Regions from separate parts of the Streptomyces collinus genome, predicted to be linked through region 2. Evidence: riboswitches for the same ligand, from Rfam matches in the RefSeq annotation. Region 2 holds a riboswitch; the other holds the start of a gene.
The links. A riboswitch is a leader RNA that binds a small molecule or an ion and turns the genes downstream of it on or off. The one in region 2 is predicted to bind S-adenosylmethionine.
Positions count from the first base shown of each region.

Region 1 (4,142 bases), 1.6 Mb from region 2:
CCGATCAGTGCCTTGCCGGGCTGCGCGAGGAGGGCGTCGAGGCCGTCCTGCCCGGCCTTCGTGGCAGGGGTGGGAAGGCTGCTCATGCGGCCCTCAGCCCCTCAGCGCGTCGAGCTGGTCGACGAACCACTGCGCCGGTGGCAGTGCCGTCGCCGCCGCTGCCAGGCGCTTGCTGCGTTCGGCGCGTTCCTCCGGGCGCATCGACAGGGCCTCGTGCAGTGCCGTCGCCGTGCCCGTGACGTCGTAGGGGTTCACCGTGATCGCGTCCTCGCCCAGCTCCTCGTGCGCCCCGGCCTCCCGCGACAGCACCAGCGCGCAGCCCGCGTCGGAGACCACCGGGACCTCCTTGGCGACGAGGTTCATGCCGTCGCGGATGGGGTTGACGAGGGCCACGTCGGCCAGCCGGTAGGCGGCCAGCGAGCGGGCGAAGTCGTCCTTGACGTGCAGCACGACCGGCGTCCAGCCCGGCGTGCCGTACTCGGCGTTGATCTCGTCGGCGACCCGCTGCACCTCGGCCGTGTAGTCCCGGTACACCGCGAGATCCTGCCGTGAGGGGTATGCGAAGGCGACGTGCACCACCCGCTCGCGCCACTCGGCGTGGGTCTCCAGCAGCCGCCGGTAGGCCAGCAGGCCGCGCACGATGTTCTTGGACAGCTCGGTGCGGTCCACCCGGACGACGGTGCGGCGGCCCTCGCCGATCTCCTGCCGCAGCGCGGCCATCCGCTCCTCGACGTCCGGCTCGTGGGACCGGGCGCGCAGGAAGTCCGCGTCGGCGCCCAGCCCGTGCACCCCGACCCGGGTGCCGCCGAGCCCGCCCGCGAACCGCTCGGCGCACGCGGTGAACGCCTCCGCCCAGCGCTCGGTGAGGAAGCCGAGCCGGTCCGCGCCGAGCATGCCGCGCAGCACCTGCCCGGCCACGTCGTCCGGCAGCATCCGGAAGTACTCGGGCGGCGCCCACGGCGTGTGCGAGAAGTGCCCGATGCGCAGGTCGGGCCGCAGCTCGCGGAGCATGCCGGGCACCAGCGTCAGGTGGTAGTCCTGCACCACCACGGCCGCACCCTGCGCCGCCTCCTCGGCCAGCGCCTCGGCGAACGCCCGGTTGTACGCCTCGTAGGACGCCCACTGCCGTCGGAACTCCGCGTCGAAGACCGGCTCCAGGGGCGTCTGGTAGAGCATGTGGTGCACGAACCACAGGACCGAGTTGGCGATGCCGTTGTACGCGTCGGCGTGCACGTCGGCCGGGATGTCCAGCATCCGCACGCCGTCCGCGCCGACCCCGCGCCGGACCGCCTCCCGGTCGCCGTCGGACAGCGCCGAGCACACCCACAGCGCGTCCGCGTCCGAGCCGATCGCGGAGAGGCCGGAGACCAGCCCGCCGCCGCCCCGTTTGGCGTCCAGCGAACCGTCCTCACCCACCGTGTAGGAGACCGGGCCCCGGTTGGAGGCCACCAGCACCCGCGCAGCACCGTACGTTGAAGCCATAAGCCTCAACCTAGCCCGGCCCGTAAACGCTCAAACGTACGGATCTTCCGTGCCCGGCCGAAAACGGCCCCGGTCAGGCCGCTTTCCGCGCCTGGTACTCGGCGATGTCCACCATCGGCGGACGCTCCTCGGTGTCCACGGAGTACGTCCGCGGCTCGAAGCCGTCCCCGCCCCGCTCGAACTGGGTCAGGGACGGCCGGATCAGATGCCCGCGGGCCAGCCGCAGCTGGGCCGTGCGGTAGATCGCCGCGGCCATCCGGCCCAGCGCCTGCCCGTCCTGGTGCCGGTGCTTGCGCACCCCGACGTCCACCTGGGCGAGGGCGTCCAGGCCCACCAGGTGCAGGGCGTCGACCAGCATCCCCAGCTCCACGCCGTAGCCGACGGGGAACGGCAGCTGCTCCAGCAGCGAGCGGCGGGCCGCGTACTCGCCGCCGAGCGGCTGCACGAAGCCGGCCAGCTGCGGCCAGTGCATGTTGAGCAGCGGGCGCGCCATCAGCTCGGTGACCCGGCCGCCCTGCCCGGCGGCACCGGACAGCGGCCGGTCGTACATGGCCTTCACCAGGTCCACGTCCGGGTCCGTGAGCAGCGGGCCCACGATCCCGGAGACGAAGTCCGACGAGAAGTCCCTGAGGTCCGCGTCGACGAAACAGACGATGTCCCCGCGGGTGACCAGCAGCGATCGCCACAGCACCTCGCCCTTGCCGGGCACGGCGGGCAGGCGCGGGAGTATCCCGTCCCGGTGCACCACCCGCGCGCCCGCGGCGGCGGCCACCTCGGACGTACGGTCGGTCGAGCCGGAGTCGACGACGACCAGCTCGTCCACGAGCGGGACCTGCCGCATCAGGTCGTGGCGGATGACGGCGACGATGTCGCCGACCGTCGCCTCCTCGTTGAGGGCGGGCAGCACGACGCTGACCGTCCGGCCCGTGCGCTGCTTGGCGGCCAGCATCCGGTGGAGCGGGCGATCGTTCGCGGACCAGGAACGGGTGCTCAGCCAGCGCTCGACTTCTTCCAGCACCGTGGCGGCTCCTCTGCGTACTCTCGGCGGGACGGGCTGTGATCCATCTCGCGGTTCGGACGACTATCTCAACTGTCCTGGTCGTCGGTTACAGTCTTGAACAAGGCGGATGACCATCGCATGTCCGGGGTCACCCGCCGCCTACAACCACATACAGCTCATCCAGAGGGGCAGAGGGAAACGGCCCGATGAAGCCCCGGCAACCCTCCAGTCGGTACTCGTAGGTCACTGTCGACCACATGCGCGAGGCTCCCGGCTCGGGAAGGTGCCAAATCCGTCTCACGGCGAGATGCGTCGTGAGGAAGATGAGGAGAAAGGGCCTCGCCTCACATGGCTGTGCAGACTGTTGCAAGCACCACTGACTCCACCGTAGACCTCGGTCCCGCCGCTGCCCTGAGCTGCCGCGAGTGCGGTCACCGCGTACCCCTCGGACCGGTCTTCGCGTGCGAGGAGTGTTTCGGCCCGCTGGAGATCGCCTACGACTTCTCGGCCTACGACACCGAGGAGCTCCGCAAGCAGATCGAAGCGGGCCCCGCGAACATCTGGCGCTACGCCCCGCTGCTGCCGGTCCCGGCCGACGTCGCGGACAAGCCGAACATCAACCCCGGCTGGACCAAGCTCGTCAAGGCCGACAACCTCGCGCGCGAGCTGGGCGTCGACGCCGGCAAGCTGTTCGTCAAGGACGACTCCGGCAACCCGACGCACTCCTTCAAGGACCGCGTCGTCGCCCAGGCCCTGGAGGCCGCCCGCGCCTTCGGCTTCACCACGCTCTCCTGCTCCTCCACCGGCAACCTCGCCGGTGCGGTGGGTGCCGCGGCGGCCCGCGCCGGCTTCCGCTCCTGCGTGTTCATCCCGCACGACCTGGAGCAGGGCAAGGTCGTCATGGCCGCGGTCTACGGCGGCGAGCTCGTCGGCATCGAGGGCAACTACGACGACGTGAACCGCTTCTGCTCCGAGCTGATCGGCGACCCGGCCGGTGAGGGCTGGGGCTTCGTCAACGTCAACCTCCGGCCGTACTACGCGGAGGGCTCCAAGACCCTCGCGTACGAGATCTGCGAGCAGCTCGGCTGGCGGCTGCCGGACCAGCTGGTCGTGCCGATCGCCTCCGGCTCGCAGCTGACGAAGATCGACAAGGGCCTTCAGGAGCTGATCAAGCTCGGGCTGGTCGAGGACAAGCCGTACAAGATCTTCGGTGCGCAGGCCGAGGGCTGCTCGCCGGTGTCGACGGCGTACAAGGCCGGGCATGACGTGGTGCGCCCGCAGAAGCCGAACACCATCGCCAAGTCGCTTGCCATCGGCAACCCGGCGGACGGGCCGTACGTGCTGGACATCGCGCGGCGGACCGGTGGTGCGGTGGAGGACGTGAACGACGAGCAGGTCGTGGACGCGATCAAGATCCTTGCCCGGACCGAGGGGATCTTTGCGGAGACCGCCGGTGGTGTGACGGTGGGCGTGACGAAGAAGCTGATCGAGAGCGGGGCCCTCGACCCCACCAAGACCATCGTCGTGCTCAACACCGGAGACGGCCTCAAGACGCTGGACGCGGTGGCCGGGACCGGGCTGACCGCGACCATCCGGCCCAACCTGGACTCGTTCCGCGAGGCCGGGCTGGTCTGATCGTTGTTCGCTGCGGGCCGGTGGG
Region 1 is NZ_CP133771.1:4,011,174-4,015,315, reverse strand. It holds gene otsB (trehalose-phosphatase) at 1-86, opposite strand, end outside; gene RFN52_RS18065 (alpha,alpha-trehalose-phosphate synthase (UDP-forming)) at 94-1,482, opposite strand; gene RFN52_RS18060 (glucosyl-3-phosphoglycerate synthase) at 1,556-2,500, opposite strand; SAM riboswitch class I at 2,656-2,812, shown strand; gene thrC (threonine synthase) at 2,831-4,117, shown strand.
Region 1: linked by a shared signal. The riboswitch ahead of thrC (threonine synthase) and the one ahead of RFN52_RS10735 (aminotransferase class V-fold PLP-dependent enzyme) in region 2 are both predicted to bind S-adenosylmethionine.

Region 2 (4,142 bases):
AAGCACGGCAACCGTGCCGCGTCCTCGGCGTCCGGGGCCTCCGACGTGCTGGAGAAGCTCGGCGTCAACCTGGAGCTGCCCCTGCACCGGGTGACGGAGGTCGCCGAGGAGGCCGGGATCACCTTCTGCTTCGCGGTGAAGTTCCACCCGGCGCTGCGGCACGCGGGCGCCGCCCGCGGCCAGTTGGGCATCCGTACGGTGTTCAACGCCCTCGGCCCGCTCACCAACCCGGCCCGGGTCCGCGCCCAGGCGGTCGGTGTGGCGGACCCGCGCATGGCGCCGATCGTCGCGGGCGTCTTCGCCGAGCGCGGCAACTCCTCCCTGGTCTTCCGGGGCGACGACGGCCTGGACGAGCTGACCACCACGGCCACGTCCCGGGTGTGGATCGTCCGGGGCGGCGAGGTGACCGAGGAGGCCTTCGACCCGCGTGACGTCGGCCTCGAACTGGTCCCCGTGGAGGCGCTGCGCGGCGCGGACGCCTCCTACAACGCCGAGGTCGCGCGGCGGCTCCTGGACGGGGAGACGGGGCCGGTGCGGGACGCGGTGGTGCTGAACTCGGCGGCGGCCCTGGTCGCCCTGGAGCCCACCGCCGCGCCACTGACCGAGCAGATCCGCGCCGGGATGGTGAAGGCGGCCGAGTCGATCGACTCGGGCGCCGCGAAGCGCACGCTGGAGCGCTGGGTGGCCGCCAGCAACAGGTAGGGAACCACGGACGGCGTCCCGCGATCCGGACTCGGGTTGCGGGACGCCGATCTTTTCGCGTACGTTCCTGATCAGGTCATGAGTGACAGTCATGAGGCCCCGGCCGACTGTCCGGCAACCCTCCGTCCGTGGCGGGGTGCCCCGGGTGAAGACCAGGCCGCAGGCAGCGAGGTCTGTGGCAAGCGCGGACCCCTCGCACGCTTTTGAAAAGTGTGGGGCCAGGGGTCCTGGTCGTCGAGGAGCTCTCCCGTGAATCAGCGAATGCGATAGGGCCGCAGAGCCCCGCCTCCGCATCCCTCTTTCCTTCACCCCCCCCGCTGGTAGCCGTACCGGCTCGCGGGCGGATTCCACCTGCCTTCACGGGAGTTCACCATGTCCGTCTCCACCGTTGCCGCCGCCCCGTCCGTTTGTGCCCCGCTGCCCGTTCTGGGCCGAGATGTCACCGTGCCGCTCGTGACCGGTGGCGAGGTCACCTACGCAGCCCTCGACTACGCCGCCAGCGCCCCGGCGCTCCAGCGGGTCTGGGACGACGTCGCCGCCTACGCGCCCTACTACGGCAGCGTCCACCGCGGCGCCGGGTACCTCTCCCAGCTCTCCACCGACCTGTTCGAGAACGCCCGCCGGACCGTCGCCGAGTTCCTCGACTGCCGCGAGGACGACCAGGTCGTGTTCACGCGGTCGACGACCGACTCCCTCAACCTCCTCGCCGCCGCCCTCCCCGCCGACTGCCGGGTCTTCGTCTTCGAGACCGAGCACCACGCCTCTCTGCTGCCGTGGCGCGGCGCCCAGGTCACCTACCTCGACGCCCCGCGCAGCCCCCGCGAGGCCGTCGAGACCCTGGAGCGCGCCCTCGCCGACCGCGACCCCTACGGCCCGGCCCTCGTGTGCGTCACCGGCGCCTCGAACGTCACCGGTGAGCTGTGGCCCGTACGGGAGCTCACGGCCGCCGCGCACGCCCACGGTGCGCGCATCGTGCTGGACGCCGCGCAGCTGGCCCCGCACCACCAGGTGTCCGTCGCCGGCCTCGACGTCGACTGGGTCGCCTTCTCCGGGCACAAGCTGTACGCGCCCTTCGGCTCTGGCGTCCTGGCCGGGCGGGCCGACTGGCTGCGCGCGGCCGAGCCGTACCTCGCGGGCGGCGGCGCCAGCCGCAAGGTCAGCCGGCGCCAGGACGGGGGAGTGGACGTGGAGTGGCACGACAGCGCCGCCCGCCACGAGGCCGGGTCGCCCAACGTCATCGGCGCTTATGCCCTCGCCTCGGCCTGCAAGGCGCTGACCGAGGCCGGTTTCGACACCCTCGTCGCCCGTGAGCAGTACCTGGTCCGTGCCGTGCGGGAGGGGCTCGCCGACGTCCCCGAGGTGCGGTTCCTGTCCCTCTTCGGGGACGACGCGCCGCGCGTCGGCGTGCTCTCCTTCGTCGTGGAGGGCTGGAACAGCTCGCACTTCGCCGCCGCCCTGTCCGCCGAGTACGGCATCGGCGTACGGGACGGGCTGTTCTGCGCCCACCCGCTGGTGCGCACGCTGCTCGGCAGCGACCCGCAGTCGCAGGGCGCGTGCGGGTCGCCGGAGGCAGCGCCCGGGGAGAAGTCGCTCAACGCCATCCGGGTCAGCTTCGGGGCGGGCACGCCCGACGAGCACGTGGAGCGGTTCGTGCGGGCCGTCAGGGAGCTCGTGACGGACGGGGCGAAGTGGAACTACCGCACCGAGGACGGGCGCTGCGTGCCGGACACCTCCGCCTGAACCGGCAGCCGGGTGCCCAGGACGATCATCCGCAGGGCGCGCTCGGTGGCGTCCGTGAGGAGCTCACTCCCGCGCAACAGGGCCTCGGCCAGCTCCATCGGGGCGGGCAGGATGCCGTGGCAGGCGTCCACGCCCGGCACCTCGCCCGCGCCCTCGCCGAGCGTGCCGGCCAGGGCCAGGACGGGCCGGCCGTGGAGTTTGGCGCGGCGGGCCACCTCGGCGGGGACCTTGCCACGCGGCGTCTGGAGGTCCAGGGCGCCCTCGGCGGTGACGACCAGGTCGGCGCGGGCCAGCCGGGCGTCCAGGTCCAGGTGGTCCAGCAGCACGTCGAAGCGGGGGAGCAGCCGGGCGCCCAGGGCGGCCAGCCCCGCCCCCAGGCCGCCGGAGGCTCCCGTACCGGGCCCGGAGCGCAGGTCGCTGTCCGGCACGGCGGCATCGCGGGTGAGGACGAACGCCCAGTTCTCCAGGGCCGCCGACAGCTCCTCCACCTGCGCGGGGGTCGCGCCCTTCTGCGGGCCGAAGACCCGGGCCACGCCCCGCTCGCCGCACAGCACGTTGTACGGGTTGCAGGCGACGAGCAGCTCCACCTCCGTGAGCCGGGGGTCCAGGCCGGTGGGGTCGATGCGGTGCAGGCGCGTCAGCTCCCGGCCGCCCCTGGGGAGTTCGCGCCCGTCCGCGTCCAGCAGTCGCGCCCCGAGCGCCTGGAGGGCGCCCGCGCCCCCGTCCGAGGTGCCCGAGTCGCCGCAGCCGACGAGGATCCGCCGGGCGCCCGTGTCGAGGGCGGCGCGGATCAGCTCGCCGACGCCGTACGTGGTCGTGGCACCCGGGTCGCGCAGGCCGTGCGGGACGAGCGAGAGGCCCGCGACCGCCGCCATCTCCACCACCGCGGTGTCCCCGCCGCCGAGGAGGGCGAAGTGCGCGGCGATGGTCTGCCCGACCGGGCCGGTCGCCGCGGTGGTGACGATCCGGCCCCCGGTCGCGGCGGCCAGGGCCAGAGCCGTGCCCTCACCGCCGTCCACCAGCGGGACGAGGTCGATGTCGGCGCCGGGCAGGACCCGGCGTACGCCAGCCGCGATGGCCTCGGCGGCGGCCTCGGCGGACAGGGACTCCTTGAAGCCGCTGGGGGCTACGACGACACGGTTCAGCACGGAAGGCTCCTCAACGGGTGACGGACACGCCGAGCAGCGGCCACACCGCGACGGCGAAGAACAGGACGAGCGCGGCGGTCAGCGGCGCCAGGACGGCGGACAGCCGCAGCAGGTCGCGCGGGGCGTAGGTCGGGGTGCCGGGGAGCTGCGCGAAGAGCGTGACCGGCTTGGCCGAGGCGGGCAGGGTGTGGCAGAAGCCCGCGGCGGCGGTCGAGGCGAGGGCGGCGGCGACCGGGTTGACCCCGACGCCGGCGGAGGCGGCCACGACCAGCGGCACCAGCACCGACGAGCGGGCCGAGCGGGACTGCAGGACCAGATGGGCCGCGGTGCTGACGGTGATCACGACCGCCAGGAACACCATCGGGGACGCGCCGGCCGGCAGCCCGGAGACCAGCCACTTCGCCGCTCCCGAGTCGGCGAGCGCCACCCCCATCGCCATCGTCGCGGCCATGAACAGCAGCAACGACCAGGGGACGGTCTTCAGCGCGTCCTTCAGGCGCACGGTGCCGAGGGCGGGCGAGGCGGCGATGACCGCGCCGATCAGCGCGACCA
Region 2 is NZ_CP133771.1:2,384,845-2,388,986, reverse strand. It holds gene trpD (anthranilate phosphoribosyltransferase) at 1-702, shown strand, start outside; SAM riboswitch class IV at 777-893, shown strand; gene RFN52_RS10735 (aminotransferase class V-fold PLP-dependent enzyme) at 1,075-2,442, shown strand; gene RFN52_RS10730 (glycerate kinase) at 2,397-3,590, opposite strand; gene RFN52_RS10725 (SLC13 family permease) at 3,601-4,142, opposite strand, start outside.